4 regions of the Klebsiella sp. PK18 genome follow, and region 2 is predicted to be linked to each of the others. Evidence: predicted binding sites of a transcription regulator. Region 2 holds the regulator's gene; each other region holds the start of a gene.
The links. The regulator PhoB, encoded in region 2, activates phosphate uptake and scavenging genes when phosphate is short. The targets are predictions, from matches to a motif close to CTGTCATAAAACTGNCNNAT.
Positions count from the first base shown of each region.

Region 1: the regulator PhoB is predicted to act here: its motif matches at 3,518-3,537, upstream of kdgR (DNA-binding transcriptional regulator KdgR).
Region 3: the regulator PhoB is predicted to act here: its motif matches at 1,457-1,476, upstream of glpT (glycerol-3-phosphate transporter).
Region 4: the regulator PhoB is predicted to act here: its motif matches at 4,169-4,188, upstream of pstS (phosphate ABC transporter substrate-binding protein PstS).

Region 1 covers NZ_CM173493.1:1,926,566-1,932,129, reverse strand. The annotation lists gene ftsI (peptidoglycan glycosyltransferase FtsI) at 1-523, opposite strand, end outside; gene cspE (transcription antiterminator/RNA stability regulator CspE) at 711-920, opposite strand; partial or broken gene AC3EMD_RS09405 (DUF2627 domain-containing protein) at 1,006-1,077, opposite strand; gene AC3EMD_RS09400 (hypothetical protein) at 1,175-1,384, opposite strand; gene AC3EMD_RS09395 (YebO family protein) at 1,669-1,959, opposite strand; gene mgrB (PhoP/PhoQ regulatory lipoprotein MgrB) at 2,034-2,177, opposite strand; gene AC3EMD_RS09385 (YobH family protein) at 2,337-2,576, shown strand; gene kdgR (DNA-binding transcriptional regulator KdgR) at 2,635-3,426, opposite strand; gene AC3EMD_RS09375 (MFS transporter) at 3,604-4,974, shown strand; gene htpX (protease HtpX) at 5,045-5,564, opposite strand, start outside.
Region 2 covers NZ_CM173493.1:4,436,176-4,441,739, reverse strand. The annotation lists gene sbcC (exonuclease subunit SbcC) at 1-2,919, opposite strand, end outside; gene sbcD (exonuclease subunit SbcD) at 2,916-4,121, opposite strand; gene phoB (phosphate response regulator transcription factor PhoB) at 4,304-4,993, shown strand; gene phoR (phosphate regulon sensor histidine kinase PhoR) at 5,015-5,564, shown strand, end outside.
Region 3 covers NZ_CM173493.1:1,520,884-1,526,447, reverse strand. The annotation lists gene glpT (glycerol-3-phosphate transporter) at 1-1,329, opposite strand, end outside; gene glpA (anaerobic glycerol-3-phosphate dehydrogenase subunit A) at 1,601-3,223, shown strand; gene glpB (glycerol-3-phosphate dehydrogenase subunit GlpB) at 3,213-4,472, shown strand; gene glpC (anaerobic glycerol-3-phosphate dehydrogenase subunit GlpC) at 4,469-5,564, shown strand, end outside.
Region 4 covers NZ_CM173493.1:5,590,310-5,595,873, forward strand. The annotation lists gene glmU (bifunctional UDP-N-acetylglucosamine diphosphorylase/glucosamine-1-phosphate N-acetyltransferase GlmU) at 554-1,924, shown strand; gene glmS (glutamine--fructose-6-phosphate transaminase (isomerizing)) at 2,108-3,937, shown strand; gene pstS (phosphate ABC transporter substrate-binding protein PstS) at 4,275-5,315, shown strand; gene pstC (phosphate ABC transporter permease PstC) at 5,444-5,564, shown strand, end outside.

The DNA.
Region 1 (5,564 bases), 2.5 Mb from region 2:
AGCCCAGCAGATTGGCAGCCACATGACCAGCCGGATAGAAACGTCGCGATTCATCGCGCAGATAGACGCCCGGGAGATGCAGTTTATCAATCCACTCCGCCTGCTCCGGATTGATCTGACGCGCCAGATAGAGAAAACGGGCGTGAGGATGACTTTGTACCCGTTGGGCCAGCTCCCCGAGGTTGAGATGCAGTGCTTCGGCCATTGCCTGCCAGCGAGGACCATAACCAACCCCACCCTTCTCCATGGTGGTCTGCGGGTCGATCCAGATAGCGCTGACCGGTACGCTCACCGCCAGCGGTCGTCCTTCGCGGTCGCTAATCATGCCGCGCTCCACCGCCACGGGCTCTTCGCGCAGAGAACGCATGTCTTCTTGTTTTACCAGGTTATCGGGAGAGACAATTTGCAGCCAGCCCACGCGGGCCAACAGCAGTCCCAGACAACCAAGAATGGCCACACAGAGTAACCCGAAGCGAATCGGGGTAAAGCTGGCGGCGGACTTCATTTTTTTCTTTAGCACCATAGCTCCGGCATCATTTTGCAACCATCTGATTTAACAGAAAATTAGCAAAACAGACTGCTACACAATGCTAATAAAGTTGACTATTTGCAACAAGACGCGACGGAAGGGGGTAAAATGACATGCTTTGCAATAAAAACGCAAAAGCCCCGCGCAGGCGAGGCTTTTATACAAGAAGAGTGGTCTTGTATCAGATAGCAGTTACGTTAACTGCAGCCGGACCTTTCTGGCCGTCCTGAATTTCGAACTCAACGTTCTGGCCTTCAGCCAGAGTTTTGAAGCCGTTACCCTGGATAGCGGAGAAGTGTACGAACACGTCTTTGCTGCCATCAGCCGGAGTAATGAAACCAAAACCTTTAGACTCGTTGAACCACTTAACTTGACCTTTAATCTTTGCCATTTGCAAAATTCCTTAGACTGTTTTCTTCGCCTGCTGGCGTTTACATAGATAAAACTGACACATAACTGCATGAGGCACTAATTTAAGGTTCGGCAGAGAAGCGGTATTCAACGACAACGTGTTTACTCAGGACTTCTTTACTGAAAATGCCACACATAAACAGAACTGTACCTCGTTTAACCCGAAACGTGTTATCACATACTACGTAAATAATGGCAAGCCATTTTTAAACGTGTCACGATCGTTCGCACAAATTATAAGGTAATCATTTGATCGCCTGCACATTTATGCGTCTTTGCCGCTCCTGGCAAGGCGTTATAGCATTCGCTAATATCACCTGGTTGCTGCCTCATTACTGCAACTTTTTTACCATAGCTCAACAACTTCGCTTCGTCCAGGTATGTACGTATACGAACCGCCATGCTGACGGCGCTTCGCTGAAGGCGATGAATATTGATGCGCATAATTACTCATAACAGCAGACGAAAAATCGCTAAAGCCGTACCAGTGTAGTGATAATAAAACCTGTTAGTCGTCACGCTAAAAATAGAGCTAATTCTGCACCTTAATAATGAAAAAATGATGACAGTGTCACATTCCAGGGCAATAAACGCGGCGGGAATGACTTTATTTACAGCGTGTAAAAAAGGGAATAATGCGCGGGGAAAGGAATAATGGAATAAGAATAAGCTATTACTGCCAGCTATCATGCAGGTGCGCATCTTATGATGCACACCTGTGGAGGTACTTAGCGCTCTGCCACCAGGCGGATAAACTCATCCTCTCCTTTCGCCTTGCCTGCGACGGTCGACTCGGCCACGTCCTCTTTTTCCGGCGCATTAGCTTCGCAAAGGCGACGTAACAGCGCATTCTGCCGCTTTTGCTGATCCAGCAGCGCTTGCAGCAGTTCTATCTGCTCGTTCGCCCGCGAACTGGCGCGGTTGACGAAGAACCATAACAACAGACCGACAAGCAGCAACGCGACGGATACAGCCAGCGAAGCCAGATTTAAGATCCCAGGATTTAGTAACTCACTCATTTCACCACCTCAAAGAGAAGGCGTTCATTCTACCACCCACACCGCAGAAGGAAATCAGTCGTCAGAAAAATGTCTTACCACGGGATGAATTTATTGATAGTGCAAATGCCGCTGAAAAACTGAACATCCTGGTCGCACATTACGTTAAGCATCTGAGTCCACAGCAACAGGCAGCCTGCTATGATGACTATCAGTAAAACCCACCGTAATTTTTTCACTCCACTCTCCGCATTAGTACTTTATCTCACCAGGATAACACGGCCTTCTTAAACCGCGGCTAACTGTAATACGAACGGCAAGTTTAGGAATCATCGACTTGTTTCAAAACGTGTTCGTGTCAAAATCACGGCAAGGATCATACAAATAATGAGGCATCAATGCGATTAATCATTCGTACTATTGTCGTCGTGGCTATCTTATGGATTGGCGTATTATTAAGCGGCTATGGCGTATTATTCCACAGTGAAGAAAACGTCGGTGGTCTGGGTCTTAAGTGTCAGTATCTCACCGCCCGCGGGGTCAGTACCGCACTTTATGTGCATTCCAATAGCGGTGTGATCGGCGTCAGTAACTGTCCCATTCTGCGCAAAAGCGCAACCGTGGTTGATAACGGTTAAAATCACTCCGGCGAGCGCGACAATAGCACCGCGCTCGCCGGATGTTTCAGCTACCGCGTCAGAACGGGTAGTCGTTGTATCCCATTTGCTCAGAAATCTTGCGCGCCGCCTGATGCAGCATCGCCACATATTCATGCAAACGTTCTTCTGAGAAACGTAGCGTCGGGAAAGAGATGCTCAGTCCGGCGATAACCACGCCGAAACGATCGAACACCGGTACCCCGATGCAGCGTAGTCCCTCTTCCTGCTCTTCGTTATCTTCGCCATATCCCTGCTCGCGTACGCCATCCAGCACCTTCAGCAGCGCTTCCGTGCTGGTGATGGTCCGCTCGGTGCTGCGTTTATACTCCACGCCCTCGAGGATCTGCTCCACTTCGCTGCGATCGCGCCACGCCAGCAGTACCTTACCAATCGCGGTACTGTACAGCGGATTGCGACGGCCGATACGCGAGTACATCCGCAGATTGTACATCGAGTCAATCTTGTGGATGTAGACGATGCTGTCTTCATCCAGCGCCCCGAGGTGAATAGTCTCTTTCGTCAGCCGGGAGAGTTCGCGCATCTGAATATCGGCGCTGCGTACCAGGTCGACGTTCTGCAGCGCACGAGCGCCCAGCTCGAACAGCTTGAGCGTGAGGGAGTATTTCTCTGACTCGCCTTCCTGCGCCACATAGCCCAGTGATTTCATGGTCTGTAAAAAGCGATAAACGGTGCTTTTCGACATCATGACGCGCTGGGACAGTTCGGTAATGCCAATTTCACGCTCTTCACCCAGCGCCTGTAAGATGCCAAAAACCTTCAATACCGAAGAGACAGAATCTGGCTGTTTATCCAAATCTGCACCTGCCATTTATCACCTCGCCGTAACTGTTTTATAAAATTTAGAACCGGTTTTTATTATAAATTCGCCGCCTCTGCGCCGCAATCATTCTTCTGCCACTTCGTTACAAATCTGCGACATACTGCGGAATAATCAATGCTAAACTCATCATTCAAAAAACCGTTTCATTTAAGACTTATATTGACCATGGATAAAAATTCTTCCGATGGCGTGCCGCTGCCGCAACGCTATGGCGCCATTCTGACCATCGTGCTGGGGCTGACCATGGCCGTGCTCGACGGGGCTATCGCCAACGTCGCGCTCCCGACCATCGCCAGCGATCTTAACGCCTCGCCGGCGGCGTCAATCTGGATCGTTAACGCCTACCAAATCGCCATTGTCATCGCCCTGCTACCGCTCTCTTTCCTCGGCGATATGGTCGGCTATCGCCGCATCTATAAGATAGGCCTGATGGTGTTTATCTTTACCTCGCTGGCCTGCGCCCTGTCGCGCAGTCTCGACATGCTGACCTTCGCCCGCGTCGCCCAGGGGCTGGGCGGCGCCGCGCTGATGAGCGTGAACACCGCGTTGATCCGCCTGATTTATCCGCAGCGCTTTCTCGGCCGCGGCATGGGCATCAACTCCTTTGTCGTCGCCGTCTCTTCGGCGGCAGGCCCGACGATCGCCGCGGCGATCCTCTCCCTCGCCTCATGGCAATGGCTGTTTTTAATTAATGTTCCCCTCGGGATCGTCGCTTTTGTTCTGGCCATGCGCTTTCTGCCACCCAACAGCGCGCGCAGCAAAATTATCCGCTTCGATCTGCCGAGCGCCATCATGAACGCCCTCACCTTCGGGCTGCTGATCACTGCGCTCAGCGGGTTCGCCCAGGGACAGTCTGTTCAGCTGGTGCTGGCGGAAGTGGCCGCCATGCTGGTGGTGGGCTTTTTCTTCGTTCGCCGCCAGCTCAGCATGCCCGTCCCCCTGCTGCCGGTCGACCTGCTGCGCATCCCGCTCTTCTCACTCTCTATCTGCACCTCCATCTGCTCCTTCTGTGCGCAGATGCTGGCGATGGTCTCCTTGCCCTTCTTCCTGCAGACGATGATGGGGCGCAGCGAAGTGGAGACCGGCCTGCTGCTGACGCCGTGGCCGCTGGCGACCATGGTGATGGCGCCGCTGGCCGGTTATTTGATTGAGAAATGCCATGCGGGACTGCTGGGGGCCATTGGGCTGCTGGTTATGGCCTGCGGCCTGTTCGGCCTGGCGCTGCTGCCCGCGTCGCCTTCCGATCTGGATATTATCTGGCGTATGGCGCTGTGCGGCGCCGGTTTCGGGCTGTTTCAGTCGCCGAATAACCACACTATTGTCGCCTCGGCTCCGAGCCATCGTAGCGGTGGCGCCAGCGGGATGCTGGGTACCGCTCGCCTGCTCGGTCAGAGCACTGGCGCGGCGCTGGTCGCCCTGCTGTTCAACCTGCTCGGCAACAGCGGCACCCATACCGCCCTGCTGCTGGCCGGCATTCTGGCGACCGTTGCCGCACTGATTAGCGGTCTGCGCGTCACCCAGCCGCGCGCGGCCTGATAAACGGCGGCAAAAAAAATCCGCAGCTTTCGGGCTGCGGATTTTTTATTTTTAGCGTCGAACCGACGGATTACTTCAGATACTCACCGCTACGCAGGGCTTCAATACGTTTATCCAGCGGCGGGTGAGTCATAAACAGCTCGCTCATGGATTTCGCTTTACCATTGATGCAGAACGCCATCATGCTGCTGGCTTCCTGTGGCTCATAGCTGGTTTTCAGACGCTGCAGGGCAGCAATCATCTTCTCGCGGCCCACCAGTCGCGCCGAGCCGGCGTCAGCGTGGAACTCGCGATGACGAGAGAACCACATGGTAATAATGCTGGCCAGAATACCGAACACCAGCTCCAGCACCGTGGCGACAGCGAAGTAGATCAGCGGGTTACCATTGCTGCTCTCCCCTTCATCTTCCCGGTTGCCGCCGAGGAAACCGGCCGCAATCTGGGCAATCACGCGCGAGATAAAGATAACGAAGGTGTTCACCACCCCCTGAATCAGCGTCATGGTCACCATATCGCCATTAGCGATGTGGCTGATTTCATGGGCAATGACCGCTTCCGCTTCATCACGGCTCATGTTTTGTAGCAGCCCG
Region 2 (5,564 bases):
CCGTGTTTTATGGCTCACCAGGTCTGACAGCGCCAGGGCCAGCGCCAGGCTGACGAGAAAACTTTCGCCGCCGGAGAGGGTGCGGGTGTCGCGCACGGCGTCGGCCTGCCAGGTATCGACCACCTCCAGCTCCAGCGCCTCGCTGGCCTTGCGTTGCAGCAGATAGCGGCCGTGCAGGCGGTTGAGCTGCTGGTTTGCCAGCCAGACCAGATTATCCAGCGTCAGCCCCTGGGCGAATTTGCGGAACCGGTCGCCGGTGCTGGAGCCGATCAGCGAATTCAGATAGCCCCAGTCGTCCGCCAGCTGCGCCGCCTCTGCAATCTGCTGCCCCAGCGCCTGCTGCTGCTGGCGGCTTTCATTATCCTGCCTGAGCTGCTGGCGGATCTCACCCTGACGGGTCGTGTTGTCCCGCAGCCGCTGGGCCAGGGCGTGCAGTTGCGTTTGCAGGGTGGGGCCGTCCGCGTCTGATCCTTGCGGCCGCAGCGCCAGATGCGCCTGTTGCTGCTGAGTCGCCTGCTCGCAGAGCACCGTCGCTTGCTGAAGCTGCTGCTCAAGCGACTGTTTTAACTGCGTCAGCCGCTGGGCGGTCTCGTCATCCAGCAGTGCGGCGAGGAACGCCTCCCGATCGTTGAAGCGGCTGGCGGCCAGGGCAGTCGTGAATTGCGTCTGTGACTGATGTACGCGCGCCGTTTCTTCGGTCTCCAGTTGCTGCTGGGCGACAAGCTGGCTGTGCAGCGACAGGCATTCCTCGTGGATTTCGCGCCAGTTGTCCGGGATCACCGGCTCAGCCTCCGCGTCATCCTCATCGCCGGGCGGCAGCGTATCGAGCAGCGGTTTCAGGGCGGCGATCTGATCCTGGAGCACGCCATGCCGCGTCTGTTGCGCCTGCCACCGGGCAAATTCGCTTTCGCGAGCGTGCAGCCAGGCGGCTTCTGCGCCTTCTTCCGGCAGGCTGAGCGACAGCGTCTGCAGGGCGTTCTCCAGCCCCTGGCGCGTGGTCTCCAGCTGCTGGTGAGCCTGGCGCTCCAGCGCTTGCTGGTCGTTGAGCTGGCTCTGTAACATCAGACGCTGGCTGAGCTGATAGAGCTGCTGCTCGTAGCGCTCCTGCTCCTGCATCCAGTCGTTTATCTCTTGCGCAATATCCCGCGTGACCTGCAGAGCGGCGCAGGTTTCCTGCCACGCTTTAGTGAGCGCTTGCTCTTCCTCTGTGAGCCGCCGGGCCGCTTCGGTCTCACGCTGGAGCTGCTGCGTCAGGGCGTTGACCTGCCCGAGGACCAGCAGACCTTCTTCTTTCAGCGCGGCGACCTCTTTTTCCAGCGCGTCGCGGCGGCGCTGATTATCCGTGACCGTTAGGGAGGCGTATTGCTCAATCGCCGGATGTTCACAGGATCCGCACAGCGGGCAGGGCTTCCCCGCCTCAAGCCGGGCGCGGTAACCTTCCAGATCTTTAATCGTTTCTTCCCGTTGGCAGAGCGCCTTCAGGTCGAGATAGTGCTGGTTTTTGTCTTTATATTGCTCCCGACGTTGCGTCAGGGTGGCATTGAGTTTTGCCTGCTCCGTTTGCGCCTGCTGGATGTTCTCGGCGCTCTGCCGCAGGCGTTTGTGCAACTGCTGATGCTGTTCATGCAGGGAGAGCAGCCGCTGGCGCAGCGGCCGCGATTGCGTTTGCTGCGCCATCGCCGCCGCGACTTCCTCTGCGGACAATGACAGGGAGCTGGCCGGCAGAGCGCTGAGTTTCTGGCGCAGCGCGGCCAGGCGGGTGGTCTGAGCCGTTAGCTGCTGTTTATCGCGCGTCAGTTGCGAGAATTGCGCCCGCCAGCCGGCAATCTCCTGGCCCCATAAGCGGAATCGGTCATGGGCCGCCAGCCACTGCGCCAGGTCCGTCAGTTCAGCCTGACGCTGCTGCTGAGCGTGCAGGGCGCTGCGGCGGATGCGCGCGCGCTGCGCGGTGCAGGCAAGTAAGCGAGCATTTACTTCGTTGATCCGTTGCCGGGTTTGCGCCAGACCTGCCACCTGTTCCTGCTGACGCTCCCACAGGGGGCGCAGCTGGGCGGCCGGCTGGGCCAGCTCAAGCTTCGCCAGCGCCGGGGCGGCGTCGGTCAGCGCCTGGCGGGCCTGCTGTTGCCGGCTAACCGCCTGCTGGTGCTGCTGCGCCAGCTCGTCGCAGCGCGTCAGCCACTGAAGCTGCTGTTGCTGGTTTTGCTGCTGCGTTAGCAGGGTTTTTTCTTCGTCAGTGAGTACCTGCAAACTTTCCTGCAGCGCCTGCTGCTGCGCTTCCGTCAGCAGAACGATGCCCGCCGCCTGGGCTTCGAACTTCTCCAGCGTGTGGCGAGCGGCTTTGTGCTGTTCGTAGACCATGGCCGAAATCTGGCCGTAGATTTCCGTGCCGGTCAGCTCCTCCAGCAGCTCCGCGCGATCGCTCGGCTTCGCGTTCAGGAAGGCGGCAAATTGTCCCTGGGAAAGCAGCATCGAGCGGGTGAAACGGCCATAGTCGAGCCCGGTGAGCGTCGCGGTTTGCTCCAGTTTGTCCGAGACCTTATCGGCGAGGATTTTGCCGTCGGCGCAGCGTGCCAGCTCGACGCGGGGCGCCTGCAGATTGCCATCCGGTTGGTTGCGTGCCCGGTTCTGGCTCCAGAAAGCGCGGTAGGCGGTGCCTTTGACTTCAAACTCGACCTCCGCCAGACATTCGGCGGTATCGCGGGTCATCAGGTCATTTTGCGACTGGGAAACTTTATTCAGGCGCGGCGTCTCGTGATAAAGCGCCAGGCAAATGGCATCGAGCAGGGTGGTTTTGCCGGCGCCGGTGGCGCCGGTAATGGCGAACAGGCCGTTGCTGACGAACGGCTCGGCGGTAAAGTCTATCTTCCATTCACCCTTCAGGGAGTTGAGGTTTTTCAGACGCAGACTGAGGATTTTCATGCGTTTTCGTCCTCCGCGGTGAGCGTATGCAGCGTATGGGTGAACAGCTCGTGCAGCCGGGCGCGCTTGTCATCGTCAATCTCGGTCAGCGCCAGCCGGCGCTCGAACACCTCTTCCACCTTCAGTTCGCTGAGGGTCTCCCGCTGGGCGTTGAGCAATATTTTCTCGCGCTGCTCGCGGCCGCGGCGTACCAGCAACACTTCCACCGGCAGATCCTCCGTCAGCGCCTGAATATGACGCTGAATATCGTGCAGGTAGTCCTCGGTGGTGATTTCGATATCCAGCCACACCGGCGGGTCCTGCTCGACGCCGCGCCACTGCTCCAGCTGGGCGGTGATGGCGGCCAGATCGCCTTTGATCACTGCCAGCGGCTGGGTCACGGGCACCTCCAGGGTTTCCACGGCGCTGAGGCGCCCGTCGTTAAAACTCACCAGGTGCACCGATTTGGCTTTGCCGGTTTCATCGAAGCTCAGCGGCAGCGGCGAGCCGCTGTAGCGGATGTGCTCGCAGCCACCGACCACCTGCGCCCGATGAATATGGCCCAGCGCAATGTAGTCGGCAGGCGGGAAGTGTTGCGCCGGAAAGGCATCCAGCGTGCCGATGTAAATGTCGCGGACGGCATCGCTTTTGCTGGCGCCGACGGTGGTCAGGTGGCCGCTGGCAATGATGGGCAGCGGCCGATCGCCGCGCAGCGCGCAGGCCTGCTGATACTGCTCCTGATAATAGTCGCTGATGGCGTGCAGTAGCTGTTGCTGTTTTTCCCGACCGGAGTGGCCGGCCTGACTGGTAACCAGCTCGCGGGGGCGTAAAAACGGCACCGGGCAAAAGATGGCGCCAGGGGTGCCGTCGCGCAACGGCAGTTCAATGGGCGCGTAGCCGGCGTTCGCCACCACGGTGGTGTGCAAAAAGGCGAGAATATCGCGGGACTCATTGAGCATCGCCACTGAATCGTGATTGCCCGCCAGCACCACCAGGCGACAGCCGGTCTGCTGCAACTGGACGACAAAACGGTTATACAGCTCGCGGGCATAGCTCGGCGGCGAGCCGGTATCAAAAATATCGCCAGCCACGATAATGGCGTCGACTTCATGCTCCTGCGCGCGGGCCAGCAGCCAGGTAAGAAAAGCGTCGTGTTCTGCCGCGCGGCTTTTGCTGTAAAAATTCTGGCCCAAATGCCAGTCGGAGGTGTGAAGGAGGCGCATAAATCTTCCCTAGCGAAAAAAGCATGGGCGGCAGTATATCATTTGTCGGCGCGGGGTAAGTCCGCGTCATGCTTCAAATTACCCGATCATCAGACCGTCATTTTTTTCATAAATCTGTCACAAAAGTGACGCATAATGACGCCGCACTTCTATACTGATGGCTAAAAAACACAGGGTAAATAATGGCGAGAAGAATTCTGGTCGTTGAAGATGAAGCTCCAATCCGCGAAATGGTCTGCTTTGTTCTGGAGCAAAATGGCTTTCAGCCCGTCGAGGCGGAAGATTATGACAGCGCGGTGAATCAACTCAATGAACCCTGGCCTGATTTGATTCTCCTTGACTGGATGCTGCCGGGTGGTTCGGGGCTGCAGTTTATTAAGTTGCTCAAGCGCGAGGCGATGACGCGGGATATCCCGGTTGTGATGCTGACCGCGCGTGGAGAAGAAGAGGATCGTGTTCGCGGCCTGGAGACCGGCGCGGACGACTACATTACCAAGCCTTTCTCACCGAAAGAGCTGGTGGCGCGAATCAAAGCGGTGATGCGCCGTATTTCGCCGATGGCGGTGGAAGAGGTGATCGAAATGCAGGGTCTGAGCCTCGACCCTTCGTCGCATCGGGTGATGACCGGCGACAGTCCGCTGGACATGGGGCCGACGGAATTTAAATTATTGCACTTCTTTATGACCCATCCTGAGCGAGTGTACAGCCGCGAGCAGCTGCTGAACCACGTCTGGGGAACCAACGTCTATGTGGAAGACCGCACGGTGGACGTCCATATTCGCCGCCTGCGCAAAGCGCTGGAAAACAGTGGCCATGATCGCATGGTGCAAACGGTTCGCGGCACGGGGTATCGTTTCTCCGCCCGTTTCTGAATTTTGACAGGAGTGTGACCCGTGCTGGAACGGCTGTCATGGAAAAGGCTGGCGCTGGAGCTCTTTTTAGCGTGTATTCCGGCCCTGATTCTGGGGGCGTTTGTGGGTCATCTGCCGTGGTTTTTACTGGCGGCAGTGACCGGTTTGCTGATCTGGCATTTCTGGAATTTGATGCGCCTGTCGTGGTGGTTGTGGGTGGATCGGAGCATGACTCCTCCGCCTGGACGCGGCAGCTGGGAGCCGCTGCTGTATGGTCTGCATCAGATGCAGATGCGTAATAAAAAGCGTCGACGCGAGCTGGGAAGCCTGATTAAACGCTTTCGCAGCGGGGCGGAATCGCTGCCGGATGCGGTTGTACTGACCACGGAAGAGGGGGCCATTTTCTGGTGTAATGGCCTGGCGCAGCAGATTTTAAACCTGCGCTGGCCGGACGACAGTGGCCAAAATATTCTCAACCTCCTGCGTTATCCCGAGTTCGCCAACTATCTGAAACAGCGTGATTTTTCTAAGCCACTCAACCTGGTGCTGAATAACGCTCGCCATCTGGAAATTCGCGTGATGCCTTACACCG
Region 3 (5,564 bases), 2.7 Mb from region 2:
TTGATGATGACGACGCTCGCCAAGCATCACGATAACCAGCAGGATAACCGCCAGCACGCTGCCGCCGATCATCACCATGAAGCCGCCGTCCCAGCCGAAGAAATCGACGGTGTAGCCGACGATGGCGCTCGCGGCTACGGAACCGCCGAGATAGCCAAACAGACCGGTGAAGCCCGCAGCGGTACCGGCGGCTTTTTTCGGCGCCAGTTCCAGCGCATGCAGACCGATCAGCATCACCGGGCCGTAAATCAGGAAGCCAATGATGATCATACAGGCCATATCCACGCCCGGATTACCCGGCGGGTTCAGCCAGTAAACGACAGTGGCGATGGTCACCAGGGTCATAAAGAACACGCCGGTCGCGCCGCGGTTGCCTTTAAACACTTTGTCCGACATCCAGCCGCACAGCAGCGTGCCAGGGATCCCCGCGTACTCGTACAGGAAGTAGGCCCAGGAGGATTTATCCAGCGCGAAGTGTTTGACCTCTTTCAGGTAGGTCGGCGACCAGTCGAGAATGCCGTAGCGCAGCAGATAAACGAAGACGTTAGCGATAGCGATGTACCACAGCAGCTTGTTCGGCAGAATGTACTGCATAAAGATCTGCTTCGCCGTCAGCTCTTCTTCGTGTTTTTCGCTATAGTCATCCGGATAGTCGTTTTTATACTCTTCGATCGGCGGCAGACCGCAGGACTGCGGGGTATCGCGCATCATCGCGAAGGCAAAAATCGCCAGCAGGATCGCGCCGAAAGCCGGCATATACAGCGCCGCGTGCCAGTCGTTAAACCACGCCATCCCCAGCAGGAACAGCAGCGGCGGAATACCGCCGCCGACGTTATGCGCGCAGTTCCACACCGAGACAATCCCACCGCGCTCTTTCTGCGACCACCAGTGCACCATGGTCCGGCCGCACGGCGGCCAGCCCATCCCCTGGAACCATCCGCAAAGAAACAGCAATACGAACATGATCATGATGCTGGAAGTCGCCCACGGTACAAAGCCCATCACCAACATCACCAGTGCGGCGAGGATCAAGCCGGCCGGCAGGAAAATGCGCGGATTCGAGCGGTCAGAGACCGAGCCCATGATGAATTTCGAAAATCCGTAGGCGATGGAGATGCCGGAAAGGGCGAAACCGAGGTCGCCACGGGAGAAGCCCTGCTCAATCAGATAAGGCATCGCCAGGGCAAAGTTCTTACGAACCAGATAGTAAGCGGCATAACCAAAAAAGATGCCAATGAAAATCTGCCAGCGTAATCGACGATACAGCGGGTCGATCTCCGCTGCTGGCAAACGCGCTTTATGCGCGGCGGGTTTAAAAATACTTAACATATCAGCCTCCGTGGCCCTTGCTGTTTTCTACTGACGTCACGACAAAATCCCAGATTAATCACCAACTTCAAATATGGTCGCGATGGTAGGCAATACGTAGAGTTGATACTGTGAAACATCGCACAATTTGTTACAGAAATATGACAAAACGTTCTAATGTGAGCACGAAATCACATAACACGCTCAAATAACGCGCGAATATGCTCGAAATCAAACAATAACCTTATGAATTGTGGCTAAATGGCGTTAAACGAAAGCAGAGGAGCTGAAGATGACGGGACGTCTTGATAGCGAGGTCATTATCATCGGCGGCGGAGCAACCGGCGCCGGTATCGCCCGCGACTGCGCCCGGCGCGGATTACGAACGCTGCTCATTGAGCGCCATGATATCGCCACCGGGGCCACCGGCCGTAATCATGGACTGCTGCACAGCGGCGCCCGCTATGCGGTGACCGACAACGAATCCGCTCGCGAATGCATCAGTGAGAACCGCATCCTGCGCCGCATCGCCCGCCACTGTATCGAACCGTCCGGCGGTCTGTTTATTACCCTGCCTGAAGATGACCTGGCGTATCAGCAGACTTTTATCACCGCCTGCCAGCAGGCCGGCATTGAAGCTACCCCGCTCTCCCCGCAGGAAGCGCTGCGCCGGGAGCCCGCCGTCAACCCGACGCTGCTGGGCGCAGTGCAGGTCCCGGACGGCACCATCGACCCGTTTCGCCTCACCGCGGCCAATATGCTCGACGCCCGCGAACACGGCGCGCAGATCCTTACCGGCTGCGAAGTAACAAGCCTGCTACGCCAGGGCGATCGCGTCTGTGGCGTCCAGGTATACGACCGCCAACTTCACCAGGCCCGCACGCTGTACGCCGGGGTGGTGGTTAACGCCGCCGGGATCTGGGGGCAGCGCATTGCGGAATATGCCGACCTGCGCATCACCATGTTCCCGGCGAAGGGATCGCTGTTGATCCTTGACCACCGGATTAACAACCTGGTGATCAACCGCTGCCGTAAGCCGGCCGACGCCGATATTCTGGTGCCCGGGGATACCATCTCGCTGATCGGCACCACCTCAATGCATATTCCTTATGACGACATTGACGACAACCGGGTAACGACGGCGGAAGTCGATACCCTGCTGCGCGAAGGCGAAAAGCTGGCGCCGATCATGGGCCGCACCCGGATCCTCCGCGCCTACTCCGGCGTCCGCCCGCTGGTGGCCAGCGATAACGACCCCAGCGGGCGCAGCGTCAGCCGCGGCATCGTCCTGCTCGACCATGCCCAGCGTGACGGTATGGAAGGCTTCATTACTATCACCGGCGGCAAGCTGATGACCTATCGCCTGATGGCCGAGTGGGCCACCGACGCCGTCTGTCGTAAGCTGGGAAACACCACCCCCTGTAGCACGGCCGAGACCCCGCTGCCCGGTTCACAGGAGCCAACGGAAAGTACCCTGCAAAAAATTATCTCCCTCCCCACCCCGCTGCGCGGCTCGGCCGTCTACCGTCACGGCGATCGCACTCCTGCCTGGCTTGGCGACAGCCGCCAGCACCGTAGCCTGGTCTGCGAATGCGAAGCCGTTACCGCTGGCGAAGTGAAATACGCGGTGGAAAATCTGGCGGTCAACACCCTCCTCGACCTGCGCCGCCGCACCCGGATTGGCATGGGCACCTGCCAGGGGGAACTCTGCGCCTGCCGCGCTGCCGGACTGTTGCAGCGCTTTAACGTCACCACCCCCGCGCAGTCGTTGACCCAGCTCTCGGCGTTTCTCAATGAACGCTGGAAGGGCGTTCAGCCCATCGCCTGGGGCGATGCACTGCGCGAAAGCGAATTTACCCGCTGGGTCTACCTCGGCCTGTGCGGACTGCCACAGGAGCACCAGGATGAAGTTTGATTGCGCAATTGTCGGCGGCGGGCTCGCCGGCCTGTTGTGCGGGCTGGCGCTGAATCAGTACGGCCTGCGCAGCGTCATTATCAGCCGCGGGCAGAGCGCGCTGCATTTTTCCTCCGCGTCGTTAGACCTGCTCTCGGCGCTGCCCAACGGCGATAACGTTACTGACGTCGCACAAGGTCTGCAGCAACTCGCTGAACAGCTTCCTGAACACCCTTATTCCCGGCTCGGCGCCGGGGCGGTACTCGAATACGCGACACAGACCGAAGCCCTGCTGGCCGCCTGCGGCGCGGTGATGCAGGGCGACGCGCGCCAGCCTCACCGACGGGTGACGCCGCTGGGGACGTTGCGCCCGGCATGGTTGTCACCACAAGAGGTTCCGCTGGCGCCACTGCCGCAGCAAGGCGTCTGCCTGGTGGGGATCAGCGGTTTTGCTGATTTTCAGCCACATCTCGCCGCCGCCGCGCTCGGTCAACACGGAGTTACCGCCGCGGCGGTGGAAATCGAGTTACCGCTGCTGGATGTGCTGCGTGACAACCCCACCGAGTTTCGCGCCGCCAATATCGCCCGCGTACTGGATGATGAGAATCTATGGCCGGCCCTGCATGCAGCGCTGCTGCCGCTGGCGCAGCAGCATGACCTGCTGATCATGCCCGCCTGTTTTGGCCTCGCCGACGATCGCCTGTACCGCTGGCTGCAGACGCGCCTGCCCTGCCCGCTGCGTTTGCTGCCGACGCTGCCGCCTTCGGTGCCGGGGATGCGCCTGCATAGCCAGCTTCAGCGTCAGTTCATTCGCGAGGGCGGCACCTGGCTTGCTGGCGATGAAGTGGTGAAAATCAGCCATCGACAGGGCGCCGTCGAGGCCGTCTGGACGCGAAATCACGGCGATGTCGCGCTGCGTCCGCGTTTCACCGTGCTGGCCAGCGGCAGCTTTTTCAGCAACGGTCTTGTCGCCACTCGCGATAGCGTGCGCGAGCCGATCCTCGGCCTCGATCTGCAGCAGACCCTGCCACGGGAAAGCTGGTACCAGCGCGATTTCTTCGCCTCACAACCGTGGCAGCGGTTCGGTGTGAAAACCGATGCCCTGCTGCGCCCCCTGCAGGGCGGGCAGCCGTTCCATAATCTGTTTGCCATCGGTTCGCTGCTCGGCGGGTTCGATGCCATTCAGCTCGGCTGTGGCGGCGGCGTCTGCGCCGTTACCGCGCTGCACGCCGCCAGACAGATCCACGCCCTTGCCGGAGGCCGGCCATGAACGATACCCGTTTTGAAAGCTGCATTAAGTGCACGGTCTGTACCACCACCTGCCCGGTAAGTCGGGTCAATCCACGCTATCCCGGCCCGAAACAGGCGGGGCCGGACGGCGAACGTCTGCGTCTGAAGGATGGCGCGCTGTACGACGAGGCGCTGAAGTACTGCATTAACTGCAAGCGCTGCGAGGTTGCCTGCCCGTCGGATGTGAAAATTGGCGATATCATTCAGCGCGCCCGGGCACAGTACGGCCAGCAAAAGCCGACCCTGCGCGACGCCATCCTCAGCCATACCGACCTGATGGGCACCCTTTCCACTCCCTTTGCCCCCCTGGTCAACGCCACGACCGGTTTAAAACCGGTGCGCCGCCTGCTCGACGCGGCGCTTAAAATCGACCACCGGCGCACACTACCGAAATATGGCTTCGGCACCTTCCGCCGCGCTTACCGCCAGCTCGCGGCCAGACAGGCGCAGTACCCTGAGCAGGTGGTCTTCTTTCATGGCTGCTACGTCAACTATAACCATCCGCAGCTGGGTAAGGATCTGATCCGCGTCGTCAACGCGCTGGGTACCGGCGTGCAGTTGTTATCGAAGGAAAAATGCTGCGGCGTGCCGCTGATCGCCAACGGCTTTTTCGACAAGGCGCGTAAACAGGCGCAGAGTAACGTCGCTGCGATGCGGGAAAACACGCTGCCGATCATTGCCACCTCCTCGACCTGCACCTTTACGCTACGTGATGAATACCCTCATCTCCTCGATGTCGACAACAGCGATCTTCGCGATCGGGTCGAGCTGGCCACCCGCTGGATCTGGAAACAGCTGGATGCCGGCAAGACGCTACCGCTGCGCCGGCTGCCGCTGAAGGTGGTCTATCACACCCCGTGTCATATGGAAAAGATGGGCTGGTCGCTGTATACCCTCGAGCTGCTGCGGCTGATCCCCGGCCTGCAGCTGGAGGTGCTGGATTCGCAGTGCTGCGGCATCGCGGGTACCTACGGGTTTAAAACTGAGAATTATGCGGTATCCCAGGCTATCGGCGCCCCGCTGTTCCGCCAGATTGAGGAGAGTGGCGCCGACATCGTCGTGACCGACTGCG
Region 4 (5,564 bases), 1.2 Mb from region 2:
TTTGTGATGTATGTCACATAAAGAGCGTTATCAAACTGCACCTGCGTCAGGAAATCATCATGAAACTGTTCCATAAAATCATCGCCAAATTCAGCGTACTGAGCTTCTAAGCCACGCGCTATTCCCCGGCTTGCACGACGTATCGCCCATCAAAACGACAACACTGGCGATGTGCAACCGGTAAATGAAGGTCACCTGGCGGTGGCCTTTTGTATTTTATTGATGCCACCAATCACTTCAGCTCTTCCCTGCCTGCGGCTGATTTACACTCAGTCGGCTCATCTCCTGTTGATCTCCGCCAATAGGGCCGCGCTCTGCCGCTTTATTCAGGTGGCGAAAAAACAGCAAAAGCAGTGAGATAGTCAATGATTACCCTCCCCACCCCCCTTTTTCAGCGTTAAACTGATTTGCAGTGGTTAAAAATAGCGTCATAAAATGGTGTATAACCGCGGGCTTGGGCGTTTTCTCCACGTCTCGTTTTATGATGAAAAATATGTAGAAATTTCAACGTGAAAGGCTTTTACTTTCCGTTCTAACTACCGTCAGGATGAGTATGTCAAATAGTGCGATGAGCGTGGTTATCCTTGCCGCAGGCAAAGGGACCCGCATGTATTCCGATCTTCCTAAGGTGCTGCATACCCTGGCCGGGAAGCCAATGGTGCAGCATGTCATTGATGCCGCTAACGATTTAGGCGCATGTGCGGTGCATCTGGTGTACGGTCACGGTGGCGATCTGCTGCGTCAGACCCTCCATGAAGACAACCTGAACTGGGTGCTGCAGGCTGAGCAGCTCGGAACCGGACACGCTATGCAGCAGGCCGCACCCTTCTTCAATGATGATGAAGACATTCTGATGCTCTATGGCGACGTGCCGCTGATCTCGGTTGAGACGTTACAGCGCCTGCGCGCCGCGAAACCACAGGGTGGCATTGGTCTGCTGACGGTGAAGCTGGATGACCCAACGGGCTACGGCCGCATTACCCGTGAAAATGACCAGGTGACGGGCATCGTTGAGCACAAAGATGCCAGCGAGGCCCAGCGCCAGATCCAGGAAATCAACACCGGGATCCTGATCGCCGGCGGAGCAGACCTCAAGCGCTGGCTGGCGAAGCTCACCAATAACAACGCTCAGGGCGAATACTACATCACCGATATCATCGCCATGGCGTATCAGGAAGGGCGCGAGATCGTCGCGGTGCATCCGCAGCGCCTGAGCGAAGTCGAAGGCGTCAACAATCGCCTGCAGCTTGCGCGCCTGGAGCGCGTCTACCAGGCTGAGCAGGCAGAAAAATTACTGCTGGCGGGCGTGATGCTGCGCGATCCGGCGCGTTTCGATCTGCGCGGTACGCTGCAGCACGGGCGCGATGTGGAGATCGATACTAACGTTATTCTGGAAGGCAATGTGGTGCTGGGCGATCGTGTGAAAATCGGCGCCGGCTGCGTGATCAAAAACAGCACCATCGGCGATGACTGCGAAATTAGCCCCTATAGCGTGGTGGAAGATGCCCAGCTGCAGGCTGCCTGCACCATCGGCCCATTTGCCCGTCTGCGTCCAGGCGCCGAACTGCTGGAAGGCGCCCACGTTGGCAACTTCGTGGAAATGAAAAAAGCGCGTCTCGGGAAAGGCTCCAAGGCGGGTCATCTGACCTATCTGGGCGATGCGGAGATCGGTGATAACGTCAATATCGGCGCGGGCACCATCACCTGCAACTACGATGGTGCGAACAAGCATAAAACGATTATTGGCGATGATGTCTTTGTCGGCTCGGATACCCAGCTGGTGGCGCCCGTCACGGTAGGCAACGGCGTCACTATCGCCGCCGGGACCACCGTCACGCGCAATATCGCCGATAACGAACTGGTGTTGAGCCGCGTACCGCAGGTCCACAAACAGGGCTGGCAGCGTCCGGTGAAGAAGAAATAATTTGGATTATCGCCGGGGAAATATGCCCGGCGAACCAGGATGAGAGGGTCAATATAGACCCCCGTCCGCAGGCAGTACCATAACAATAACCCCACTCTCTACAAGGCTCGGGGCGCCCGGAAAACGGGCAAATACAGGTCAGCGACAACGCATGGCATATCGCCATTATCAGGAAATTTAACTATGTGTGGAATTGTTGGCGCAGTCGCGCAGCGTGATATTGCTGAAATCCTTCTCGAAGGTTTACGTCGTCTGGAATACCGTGGGTATGACTCTGCCGGTCTGGCGGTGGTCGACAGCGAAGGTCATATGACCCGCGTGCGTCGCCTGGGTAAAGTTCAGATGCTGGCTCAGGCGGTAGAAGAGCAGCCGTTACATGGTGGTACCGGGATCGCCCATACTCGCTGGGCGACGCACGGCGAACCGTCCGAGAGCAATGCGCATCCGCATGTTTCTGAACACATTGTGGTGGTCCATAACGGGATCATTGAGAACCATGAGCCGCTGCGTGCCCTGCTGCAGTCTCGTGGTTATGTCTTCGTCACCGAGACCGATACCGAAGTTATCGCCCATCTGGTGCACTGGGAGCTGGAACAAGGCGGTACCTTGCGTGAAGCCGTGCTGCGCGCTATTCCGCAGCTGCGCGGCGCCTACGGTACGGTGATCATGGATACCCGTGACCCGGGAACCCTGCTGGCGGCCCGCTCCGGTAGCCCACTGGTGATTGGCCTGGGAATGGGCGAAAACTTTATCGCTTCCGACCAGCTGGCATTGCTGCCAGTGACCCGCCGCTTTATCTTCCTCGAAGAGGGCGATATTGCCGAAGTCACTCGCCGCTCGGTGGTGATTTTCGATAAATCTGGCGCGGAAGTGAAACGCCAGGAGATCGAATCCAATCTGCAGTATGACGCTGGCGATAAAGGTATCTACCGCCACTATATGCAGAAAGAGATTTTCGAGCAGCCGAACGCGATTAAAAACACCCTGACCGGGCGCATCAGCCATGGCGAAGTGGATCTCAGCGAGCTGGGGCCGAACGCCAATGAAATGCTGGCTCAGGTTGAACATATTCAGATTGTTGCCTGCGGGACTTCCTATAACTCCGGGATGGTCTCCCGTTACTGGTTCGAAGCATTAGCTGGCGTCCCGTGCGATGTAGAAATCGCCTCGGAATTCCGCTATCGCAAGTCCGCGGTGCGTCGCAATAGCCTGATGATCACCCTCTCCCAGTCGGGTGAAACCGCCGATACCCTGGCGGCGCTGCGTCTGTCGAAAGAGCTGGGCTATCTCGGCTCGCTGGCTATCTGCAACGTACCGGGCTCGTCACTGGTGCGTGAGTCCGATCTGGCGCTGATGACCAAAGCCGGAACGGAAATCGGCGTGGCCTCGACCAAAGCCTTTACCACTCAGCTAACCGTGCTGTTGATGCTGGTGGCGAAGCTGGCGCGACTGAAAGGTCAGGATGCGTCTATCGAGCATGATATCGTGCACGGCCTTCAGGCCCTGCCGAACCGTATTGAGCAGATGCTCTCCCAGGACAAGCGTATTGAGCAGCTGGCGGAGCGTTTCTCTGATAAGCACCATGCGCTGTTCCTTGGCCGCGGCGATCAGTACCCGATCGCCATGGAAGGGGCGCTGAAGCTGAAAGAGATCTCCTACATTCACGCGGAAGCCTATGCGGCGGGCGAGCTTAAGCACGGCCCGCTGGCGCTGATTGATGCGGAAATGCCGGTGATTGTGGTGGCGCCGAACAACGAGTTGCTGGAAAAACTGAAATCCAACATCGAAGAGGTTCGTGCCCGCGGCGGTGAGCTGTATGTCTTCGCCGACGGTGAAGCCGGCTTCAACGGTAGCGACAACATGCACATCATCGAGATGCCGCATGTCGAAGAGACGATCGCCCCTATCTTCTATACGGTACCGCTGCAGCTGTTGGCTTATCACGTCGCGCTGATCAAAGGCACTGACGTTGACCAGCCGCGTAACCTGGCGAAATCGGTAACGGTTGAGTAAAACCATCATTACTTGCAAAGGGCTGCCGGCGGCGGCCCTTTTTATTTTCACCTGCTGTTTATTACCGAACTTGCGCGAAATATTTTGGCTGGCGGTAGGTGACAAACGAACGTTTTGCGGTCCGATTTCGCTGTCATAAAAAGAAAACTATTCTGTCATTGCACGGTCATGATTACAGATAACTATCTGAGTTATATATTTATTATTTGCTGTAAAATCCCTTCTTTCGGCCTGTCATAAAACTGTCATAATTCGTACATTTTACTGTCACCTCTTTGACCTATTTTGCTCACCATAGCCTCGAAACAATGATTTACGAATCCCAGCAGGAGACATTATGAACGTTATGCGTACCACCGTCGCAACAGTTGTCGCCGCGACCTTATCAATGAGCGCTTTCTCTGCCTTCGCAGCAGCAAGCCTGACTGGCGCAGGCGCAACTTTCCCTGCGCCGGTGTATGCCAAATGGGCTGACACCTATCAGAAAGAAACCGGCAATAAAGTGAACTACCAGGGTATTGGTTCCTCTGGTGGCGTTAAGCAGATTATTGCCAACACCGTTGATTTCGGTGCTTCTGATGCTCCGCTGGCTGATGACAAACTGACCCAGGAAGGTCTGTTCCAGTTCCCGACCGTGATTGGCGGCGTGGTACTGGCGGTTAACCTGCCTGGCGTGAAATCCGGCGAACTGGTGCTGGATGGCAAAACCCTCGGTGATATCTACCTGGGTAAAATTAAAAAATGGGATGACGCAGCGATCGCTAAACTCAACCCGGGCCTGAAGCTGCCGTCGCAGAACATCGCCGTGGTCCGCCGCGCCGATGGTTCCGGTACCTCCTTCGTCTTCACCAGCTACCTGTCCAAAGTGAATGAAGAGTGGAAATCGAAAATCGGCGCCGGCTCTACCGTTAACTGGCCAACCGGCCTGGGCGGTAAAGGCAACGACGGTATCGCCGCCTTTGTTCAGCGTCTGCCGGGCTCGATTGGTTACGTTGAATACGCTTACGCCAAGCAAAACAACCTCGCGTATACCAAGCTGGTCTCTGCCGACGGCAAGCCGGTTAGCCCGACTGAAGACAACTTCGCTAACGCCGCAAAAGGCGTTGACTGGAGCAAGTCTTTCGCTCAGGACCTGACCAACCAGAAAGGCGAAAATGCATGGCCGATCACCTCAACCACCTTCATCCTGGTGCATAAGGCGACCAACAAGCCGGAACAGACCGCTGAAGTGCTGAAGTTCTTCGACTGGGCGTATAAAAACGGCGGGAAAGAAGCGAATGCGCTGGATTACGCGACGCTGCCGGAAAGCGTGGTAGAGCAGGTTCGCGCGGCATGGAAAACCAACGTCAAAGACAGCAGCGGTAAAGCGCTGTACTAACAGTAGATTTTTGACGAAGATGGCGGGGGCGTTCAGGCGCTGCCCGCCCTACGGTTCAGACTGTAGGCCCGGGAGCGAACGCCACCGGGCATTTATTCGAACAAGTTTTAATACGTAAAGAGTAATCTATGGCTGCAACCAAGCCTGCATTTACCCCTCCGGGGAAAAAGGGTGACATGATTTTCAGTGCGCTGGTAAAACTGGCTGCGCTGATTGTGCTATTGATGCTGGGCGGCATCATCGTTTCCC